Regions from separate parts of the Bradyrhizobium sp. 18BD genome, predicted to be linked through region 2. Evidence: riboswitches for the same ligand, from Rfam matches in the RefSeq annotation. Region 2 holds a riboswitch; the other holds the start of a gene.

Region 1 (4,365 bases), on a different contig from region 2:
CCATGCCGGAGCGCAGCAGCAGCGTGTCATTGACGCGAAAGGACAGGCTGGTCTCCGAGCCGTAGCGGCGGGTCGGGTCGAGATTGGTGTTGTAGAACAGGACCGGATTGAAATGGATCTCGTTGGTGAGGTCCATCAGGTAGAGACTGCTCTGGAACTGCAAGCCGCCGCCCTTGATGCGCAGCCCGCCCTCGACGTCCTGCGAGGTCTGGGTCTTGAGCTGGAATGTCTGCGGGAGCGAAGCAAAGGTCACGGGATCGAACGACGGGCCCGACGACACACGCTCGTCGACATCAGGTGTGCGGAAGGCCCGCGCGGCACGGCCGAACAGCGAGAACATGTCATCGAGACGATGCTCGGCCCCAAGATGCAGCGCATATTGGGTCTCGTTGCTCGTGAGCCGGAGCGCGCCGATATCGGCGTTGAACGGAGCTGCCGCATCGAAATTGTCGCGCGCGGAAAGACTGATGCTCTGCACCCGCGCGCCGTAGGAGATGTCGGTGGTGGGCGCAACACCCAGCGCATGCTGGAAATAGCCCGCGACCGTCTGCTGCCGGAGGTCGTAATTGTGCCACGGTGCAAGCCTCTGCCCGGCGCCGCGGTTCTGCTGAAAGCTCGCATCGTAATAGTCGATGCCGGTCAGGAGTTGCGACGGCATGCCGAAGGCAAGGCTCTTCACGCTGAGGCGCGGCGTGATCGACCATGTCGTGAGGTCGGCATCGACATAGGTCGATGTGAAGAGAGCCGGGACCGGCGCCGGACTCGAGAAGAAGGCACTCTGCTGCTTCTTGTCGCGCACGCCGCCGTCGACGATGAGATCGACGCCGTTGACCAGCATCTTGGTGAATCCCGCGGTCGCACTATAACCTTGCTGGTTGGCGTAGTTGAAGGGTGTGCTCGTTCCCCGCCGGCTGGTTGCGAGCTCGTCGAGGCCGATGGAGGGATCGACGGTGCGGCCGCCGGGCAACCGCAGTTCCTGATTGTCGCCGGTGACGGTGAGGAAGGCGGTCAGGCCGGGCGTGGTGTAATTGAGATTGCCGACGCCGTTCTCCTGAACATAGCGATTGTTGTCGCGGTAGCCGTCGGTCCTGACGGCGTTGCCGTAAAACGAGGTCGACCACGGGCCTGAATTGAGCGAGGTCGAGACATTGCCGAGCGTTGTTTTGAACGCGCCGAAGCCAGCCTCGATGCGTGCGGTCACGGGCGGTCCGCCGACGCCGTTTTTGGTGACGATGTTGATGACACCGCCGACCGCGTTGTCGCCGTAGAGCACCGCGCCGGAATTGCCGCGGGTGATCTCGATCCGCTCGATGGAATTGAGCGGAATGGTGGAGAGGTCCACCTGCGCCATGTCGATGTCGTTGAGCCGCCGTCCGTTGACCAGCACCAGCGTGTTGGCGGTGGCAAAGGCGCCGAAGCCGCGCAAATCCACGCTGGTCCTGGCGGCGACCGGCCCGCCATAGAGCGTCGTGAGCTGGGCGCCCGGGACTTGCGTCGCAATGATCTCGGCGAGCGATTGCGACGGCGCATGCGCGATATCTCCCGCCGTGATCACGGTCGTGGCGGCCCCAACGATGCCGCCATAGCCCGCGGCAGCCTCGCTGCCGGAGCCGGATGCCGGTGCTGCTCCGCCTGGGGCGGCACGCGGTGCCGGGCGCCGCCTCATTGTGTTGCGCTCGCCCGTCGCCCTGGCGCGGGTGCGGTTCTGGTCGTCAGGCCTGGTCACTTCGACCGGCGGCAGTTGCTCCGCGGCGGCCTGCTGCGCATGGGCGATGGCGAGATCGAGCGAAGAGAGGGAGACGGACGCGACGAGGCCGGCGCTAAGGCGCCTGGCGGCAGAGACAATACGAGACACGGTTTGAACCTCGGTATGACGTCAGTGGCACGTCACAGCGAACGAGGTTTTCGGAGCGATCGATTGCTCCGGTGAAACCAATGTCTGTACTCCCCGACCGACATCTTCGCGTGTGACCACGGCTGACGGCAGGTCTCCTGGCTCGCGGGTCGTTACCGCTCCGTCGCCTTCCCAGGACCGAGATTCCCAGTGGCATGAGACGAAGGATTCACCGCTTACAGTTGCGGGGGCAGCCATGGCATTGAGAAAATCCACATTGGGAAAATCCCGCACCACGTTCCCTTTTGATCTCCGTGAGGAGAACCGTCACGGATCAATCTACGGGGCGGGCAAGCAGAGAGTCAATCGGCCGGTTGCATGGGCGTCGAAGCACCGCACCGAAGATTGCGCTGGCGCAATCAGGCCGGCTCCCTCTCGCCATGCGTCGTGATCATCGCCCGCTCGCCGGCATCGACTAGCTGGCTGATGCCGGTTCGACCTGCGAGCGCGCAGCGAATGATGTTCTCGGCAACCGATTTGCGGAAGCCATGGTCCTCGCCGCCGGGGCGATTGCGGCAGACCCGGTCCAGCGCCAGCTTCATGTTGATCCGTGTGCGGGTGTCGAAATGCTCGCTGATCATTCGCATGGCCTCGATCACGTTGATGACGAGGCGGAAACGCCCCGGCATCGGCCGGGTTCCAAGAATGGATCGTGCTACGCTGCGTTGGTTACGCCCGCCCTCTTGACTTCAAGACGGGCGAGCTACGCCCGCCCTCTTGGCCGCTGCGCCTGGGCCCAGGCCGCCGTGACATCATGCGGGGGAACGTCAATGCGCTTGATCGGGGTCAGCTCGCCGGATGCGGAGATGATCACGGTTTCCTCGCGGCGGCAGCGTGGGCAGACGAAGCGGACTTCGTACGGCTGCGCCGACCAGCTCGAGCGTTTCACATTGGCTGCCATCGGCCATGCCTCGCACTGCGAGCATGACACCAGAAACCGACCGGGATCGAGCATACCCATTCCAAAGGACTCCGCGTCCTGCCCGCCCCCTTCAATGACTAACCCATGTGAATCGTTCCGGTGCTCCCGCACCGTCAGCACGGAACCGTCCCCTCAGTGCGCGCCCTTGAGGGTGCAGGAGGTGGTGCAGGTCACGGTGGTGCCGTGGTCACACGCCTTGCAGGCTGCCACGCACTGGTTCATGTCGCGGGGATTGTAGGAGCTGTAATTCCGCGCCGGGCAGGCAGCGGTGGAGCCGGTGATGTCCTGTCCCGGATTGCAGGCCGCCGTCATCAGCGCGAGGATGAGTACTGCAACAACACGCATGGGATCGCCCTGCAAGAAACGCCGCCAAGGCGGCGACCACGAGGCACGTTGTGTTGCAACGGACCCCGGCATTCCCATCGCAAGGAACGACGCAACGCAGCGTGCCCTCGCATCCCCAGGATGCGCGCCAAACGTTAAAAACGGCTTTCGGCCGCGCAGCGCCCGCAAGCCTGCGATGGTTGCTCGCATCCTGCAGCGGGTTGCATGTCCGGGGCTTACGTCAGGCCACGACCTCGCGCTCGCAGCCAGAAGCAACCGCTGTTCAAGCAGCAGCCTCTAGGCAACGACCGTTTTAGCAACAGCCATTTAAGCAGCAGACATTTAAGCCGCAGCCATTTAAGCAGCAGCCCTGGACGCGACCGCGCGCCGCGTCTCGTTCGCCAGCTCGTAATAGTGCCCGGCGAGCTTGAGATAGAATTCCCGCTTGTTGCTTTCGGTGGCGAGCTTGGCGATCAACTCACATTCGGCCGTGAGCGTCTCAAAGCGTTCCAGCCTGTCCTCAAGTTCTGTCATCGGCGTGTCCCCATTTAACGCCTTAAGGACACTCAACCTAAGCCCGGCAAATAGGTCACGGCAAACATCGTTATGGACTAGTATCAATTATTCCGGAGTAGTCCGGCTATTTGCTGTCCATCCGCCAGGCCCCGTCCCAATCGGCCGCCGGCGGGCTCGACACGAACTCGCCGATGCGGGCGAGCATGGTCCGCGATGGGCCGTCGCCCGGCACGCTCTCCAGCGCGGCGTTGAAGGCCGCGCGAGCCTCGTCGAAGCGGCGGTCGCGATAGGCGGCAAGCCCCTCGGCATAGTGCTTGCGCAGAGCCTCTTGTGCCCCGGCCAGCGCGCCTGCCCTGCCCATCACCTCGAAGATCGCCTGCGGCGCGCTCTGGCCGGCGACCGCCAGGCGATCGATCTCGCGCAGCTCGAGATGCGCGCCGATCGCGTCGGCCGTCGCCTGTGCGATCAGGATGCGGGTACCGTAGACCTTGTTGACCAGTTCGAGCCGCGAGGCGAGGTTCACGGCATCGCCCATCACGGTAAAACTCATCATCAGCTCGGAGCCGATGCTGCCGGTCAGGACCTCGCCGGTGGCGATGCCGATGCGCAGGTCGCAAGGAGCCGGCATGGCGCGGATGCCGAGCAGGTCGGGCAATTGCTTCTGCAGCGCCGGCACCTGGTCGGCCATGTCGATGGCCGCATTGCCGGC
Region 2 (4,365 bases):
AAAGTCAGGCGCGCCTGGTCGACCGCATTGAAGACGGTCCTGGGGATGTCGACGAAAGCATAGACGTCGGCGACGGTATACGCCTTCATCGTCACGACATTGGCATCGGTGTTGTAGCGGTCGCCGACATGGCGGCCGGTGATGCCGAGCTCCACCGGCCAGGGGGTGAAGAACCGGTAGGACGCGCCGGCATTGGCCACGACGCGCGGAACGTTCGGCGGCGTGTTGCCGGAGAACGAGCCGCCGGCAAAATTGTAGTCGGCATAGTGCGCATCGACATAGGCGATGTTGCCCCAGAGGCGCAGCGGCTCGATCGGGCGCACCGCGGCCGCAAGCTCGACACCTTTCGATTCCTGCTGTCCCGCAATGTTGAGCGTCTGGCCGCCGGCTGCCGCATAGACGTTCTTGCGCACGATGTCGTAGGCCGAGAACGACCACTCCGCCCTGTTGTCCCAGAACAGATGCTTGACGCCGGTCTCGTAGGTGCGCGCGGTCGTCAGGTCGAGGTTCTGGGTCGGGCCGAGCAGGAAGATGTTGTTGGCCGAGATGTCGGCGCCGGTGGCGTACTGGCTGAAGAAGGTCAGGCCGGGCACGGCGTCCCACGTGTAGCCGATGCGGCCGGTGACAGGCGCCCAGTCTTGCGTGAACGGAAAATTCGCCTTCTCCAGCCCGTTCTTGTCGGTCGAGTTGCGATCGAGCCCGATATGCTCGACGCGCAGGCCACCGACCAGCGCGAAGCTGCGCGTCAGCTTCAGCCGGTCCTCGAACGCCAGCGCCTCGTTGTCGATGCGCGCGGTCTGCTGCTGCGTCGTGAGCAGGCCGTAGAAGCCGCGATTGGGATCGACCAGCGAAACGGAATCGCTCGGGAAGTTCGCAGCGCCGGGCCGGACGAAGTCGAGGTAGCTCGACGACAGTGTGGTGACAAACCGGTTGTCGAAACCTGCGATGTTCGTGTCCCAGGTCAGGTCGGTGATGTTGCCGACGAGGCGCTGGCTGTGGGCGACGTAGAAGCGCTCACGATCGACCAGGTTCGTTCCGGCGTTGAACGCCTCGACCTCGTTGTTGAACCAGCTACGTTCCGCCCCGTAACCATAAGCCTGGCTCTTCAGCGTCAGGTCAGGCGCAAGCTTCAGCTCGAAGCCGCCGCGCAGCCACACCTCCTGAGCGATGTTACGATTATCGAGGACGTTGTAGTTGGTGTTGAAGGTACGGTCGTCGATGGTGACCGCGCCGAGATTGGTCCCGTTGTAGTTCGAGATATAATTGCCGGAGACGATGCCGCTCGTCGCATGCGAGCCGCTGAAGACGGTCGGCACCAGCGGCGCGCCCCAATAGGCCTTTGAGCGGTCCTCGCGGTACTCGATCGCGCCCCAGACCTTGAGGCTGTCGGAGATGCGGTAATTGAGCTGGCCCGAGACGTCGAACGTCTTGGTGTTGGTGTCGTCGGCAAAGCCGTTGAGCGAGGAACGGCTGATGTCGAAGCGGTAGTCGAGGCCCTGCACATTGGTGCTGCCGCCCGAGCCGTAATGCGCGCGGAACGAGTTCAGCGTGTCCCAGGAGAAATCCGCCTCATTGCGGATCGGTCCGGTGTGCAGCTGCTTGGTGACGAGATTGATCGCGCCGCCGGCGGCGCCCTCGCCCGACATCAGCGAGGCCGGACCTTTCACGAATTCGACGGCCTCCAGGTTGGCAGTGTCGGTGATCCGCGAAGTCATGTTCTGCGGACCGATCTTGATGCCGTTGTAGAGCGTGTTGATCTGGCTGTTGGTGAAGCCGCGCATCGAGAACGCCGCAGGCTCCGCCGGATTATCCCCGGAGGTGACGCCGACGGCTCCTTGAGCTACTTCGGACACGGTCCGATAGCCCTGCTCGCGCATGGTCGCGGCCGAAATCACCTCGACGGTCGCGGGCAGCTCCCGCACGGTCAGGCCGAGCCGCGAAGCGCTGTCGGCAACCACATTGCTGTTGAGCGGCGTCTGCGTCTGTTCCTGCGCTGCCGCGCCCGGCATCGCCGGTTTCGGCGCAGCCGTCGCAGCTGCGGATCGGCGCGTTGCCGCGCGACGGACGCTCTGCGCGTCACGCCCGGCAGGTTTTGCTTGCTTGCGGGATTGGGCGGGCGACACTTCGACCGGCGGCAGGCGTTCGCGAGCCTCCTGTGCCAGTGCGGCGGGCAGATCGATGGCGGCAAAGGGTGTCAGCGCGGCAGAGGCGAGCAGAAAGCTGCGCGGTCGTACGAGACGGATGGAAGACACAGGCTAGACCTCGGTATGACGTCAGTGGCACGTCACAGCGAACCAAGGTCTCATCTTCCGGCTGTGAGCCTTCCGATGAAGCCGAATGTCTGTACTCCCCGACCGACATCTTCGCGTGTGACCACGGCTGACGGCAGGTCTCCTGGCTCGCGGGTCGTGACCGCTTCGTCGCCTTCCCGGGACCGAGGACCCAGTGGCTTCTGACGAAGGATTCACCGCTTACAGTTGCGGGGGCAGCCGCGGCATTGGGGACAACGTCCCCGCACCGCATTCCCTTTTCATCCCCTCTCGGGGAAACCGTCAAAGCCATCTAGGATTACGATCAAGACAGAGTCAATGTGCAAGCTGCGGCGTTATTGCCACAGCGAGCAACTTCCTTGGAGATGAGCATGGAAGGCGAGACCTTCCTCTGGCTGATACGGCATGCCCCCGTCGACGGCGTCAAAGGCACGATCCATGCGCCCGACGCGCCGGCCGATCTCGGCGATCGCGCGCAACTGGACGCGCTGCGGCAGCGCCTGCCGCAGGATGCCGCAAGCTATGCGAGCCCATCGCGACGCACGGTGGAGACTGCGCGCGCTCTGGGGCTCGAGCCGGAGTCGGTCAGCGACTTCCGCGAGCAGGATTTTGGCGACTGGACTGGCCATCGGCATGACGCGCTCGCTGCGACCGGTGGCGCGGCCTATGCGCAGTTCTGGAGCGATCCGGCGCGCGGACGGCCGCCGGGCGGCGAAAGCTTTGAAGATCAGGTCGCACGCGTCCGATTAGGTCTGTCACGGATCGGCGCGGGCGCCGCAACGCTGGTCGTGCATTCCGGCACCGTCCGCGCGGCGCTGTGCATCGCGCTCGATCTCACGCCACAAGCAGCCCTGCGCTTCGTGATCGATCCGCTATCACTGACCCGGATCGACCGGCTCGCGAACAGCTGGCGCGTCGTTTCAGTCAATCAGCGGATCAGCTAGGCCGATCCGGCACATTGGCTTGCGCAAAGGTCGCCATGCCGTTGTGGAGCGCGCAGGCCGCGCGCACCAGCGGCAGCGCGATGGCGGCGCCCGATCCCTCACCGAGCCGGAGATCGAGGCTGATCAGCGGCTGCACGTTCAGCGCGCGCAGCACCAGCCGATGACCCTGCTCCGCCGATTGATGCGACGGCAACAGGAACGGCTGACATGACGGGTTAAGCCGCGCTGCCGCCAGCGCAGCTACCGACACGATAAAACCGTCAATCAAGACCGGGATGCGGCGCTGTGCAGCCGCGATGATCGCGCCGCAGATCGCCGCGATCTCGAGCCCGCCGACGGCGCACAGGATCTTTTCGGGCGCGGCGCCCGCAACACCATGCCGCGCGATCGCCGCATCGATCACGCGCGCCTTGTGCGCGCGGCCCGCCGCATCGACACCGGTACCGCTGCCCGCGATCTCCCCGGCGCTGATGCCGAGCAGGCTCGCGGCAATCGCAGCCGACGTCGTGGTGTTGCCGATGCCCATCTCGCCGAAGATCAAGAGATCGGGCTGGCTGGCCTCGGCACGCGCCACCGCGCGCTGACCGGCTTCGAATGCAAATGCCAGCTCCGCGGGCGTGAGCGCGGCTTCGACGCTGAAATCGCGCGTGCCACTGCGCGGCTTGTCGGTGACGACGCCCGCCATCGCCTCCTCCGCCAGCGTGCCGGCGTCGACGACTTCGAGGCTGGAGCCCAGTTCGCGCGCCAACACCGAGATCGCGGCACCACCCGAAGCAAAAATCGCCATCATCGCGATGGTCACGGCTTGCGGATAGGCCGAGACGCCCTGCGCGACGATGCCATGATCGCCGGCGAAGACGATGATCGGCACGCGTCCCGCACGCGGCCGCTCGGTCGCCTGCAGGCCCGCAAGCTCGACCGCGAGCTGCTCCAGCCGGCCGAGCGCGCCGGTCGGTTTCGTCAGTTGCGCCTGACGCGCGATCGCCGCATCGCGATGGACCGCGGAAACCGCCGGGTATTTCTGGGTGACCCATTCAGGGAGCATGCTGCCTCGCTTACGGCCTGCGCTTGAGAATGTAGCTGTCCATGATCCAGCCGTGGCGCTCGCGCGCCTCTTGCCGCATCGCAACGATGCGCGGACCGACCTCGGT

What was found. Region 2 has a riboswitch for cobalamin ahead of RAD16_RS18530 (TonB-dependent receptor). Riboswitches for the same ligand answer to the same signal wherever they lie in the genome.
Region 1: another riboswitch for cobalamin. It lies ahead of RAD16_RS37445 (TonB-dependent receptor); the one in region 2 lies ahead of RAD16_RS18530 (TonB-dependent receptor).

The regions. Positions count from the first base shown of each region.
Region 1 is NZ_JAVAYL010000030.1:98,586-102,950, reverse strand. Features, by position in the region: gene RAD16_RS37445 (TonB-dependent receptor) at 1-1,855, opposite strand, end outside; cobalamin riboswitch at 1,966-2,178, opposite strand; gene RAD16_RS37440 (hypothetical protein) at 2,254-2,523, opposite strand; gene RAD16_RS37435 (hypothetical protein) at 2,598-2,855, opposite strand; gene RAD16_RS37430 (hypothetical protein) at 2,949-3,161, opposite strand; gene RAD16_RS37425 (hypothetical protein) at 3,498-3,674, opposite strand; gene RAD16_RS37420 (adenylate/guanylate cyclase domain-containing protein) at 3,781-4,365, opposite strand, start outside.
Region 2 is NZ_JAVAYL010000009.1:221,366-225,730, forward strand. Features, by position in the region: gene RAD16_RS18530 (TonB-dependent receptor) at 1-2,252, opposite strand, end outside; cobalamin riboswitch at 2,368-2,569, opposite strand; gene RAD16_RS18535 (histidine phosphatase family protein) at 2,642-3,214, shown strand; gene cobT (nicotinate-nucleotide--dimethylbenzimidazole phosphoribosyltransferase) at 3,207-4,259, opposite strand; gene cobF (precorrin-6A synthase (deacetylating)) at 4,270-4,365, opposite strand, start outside.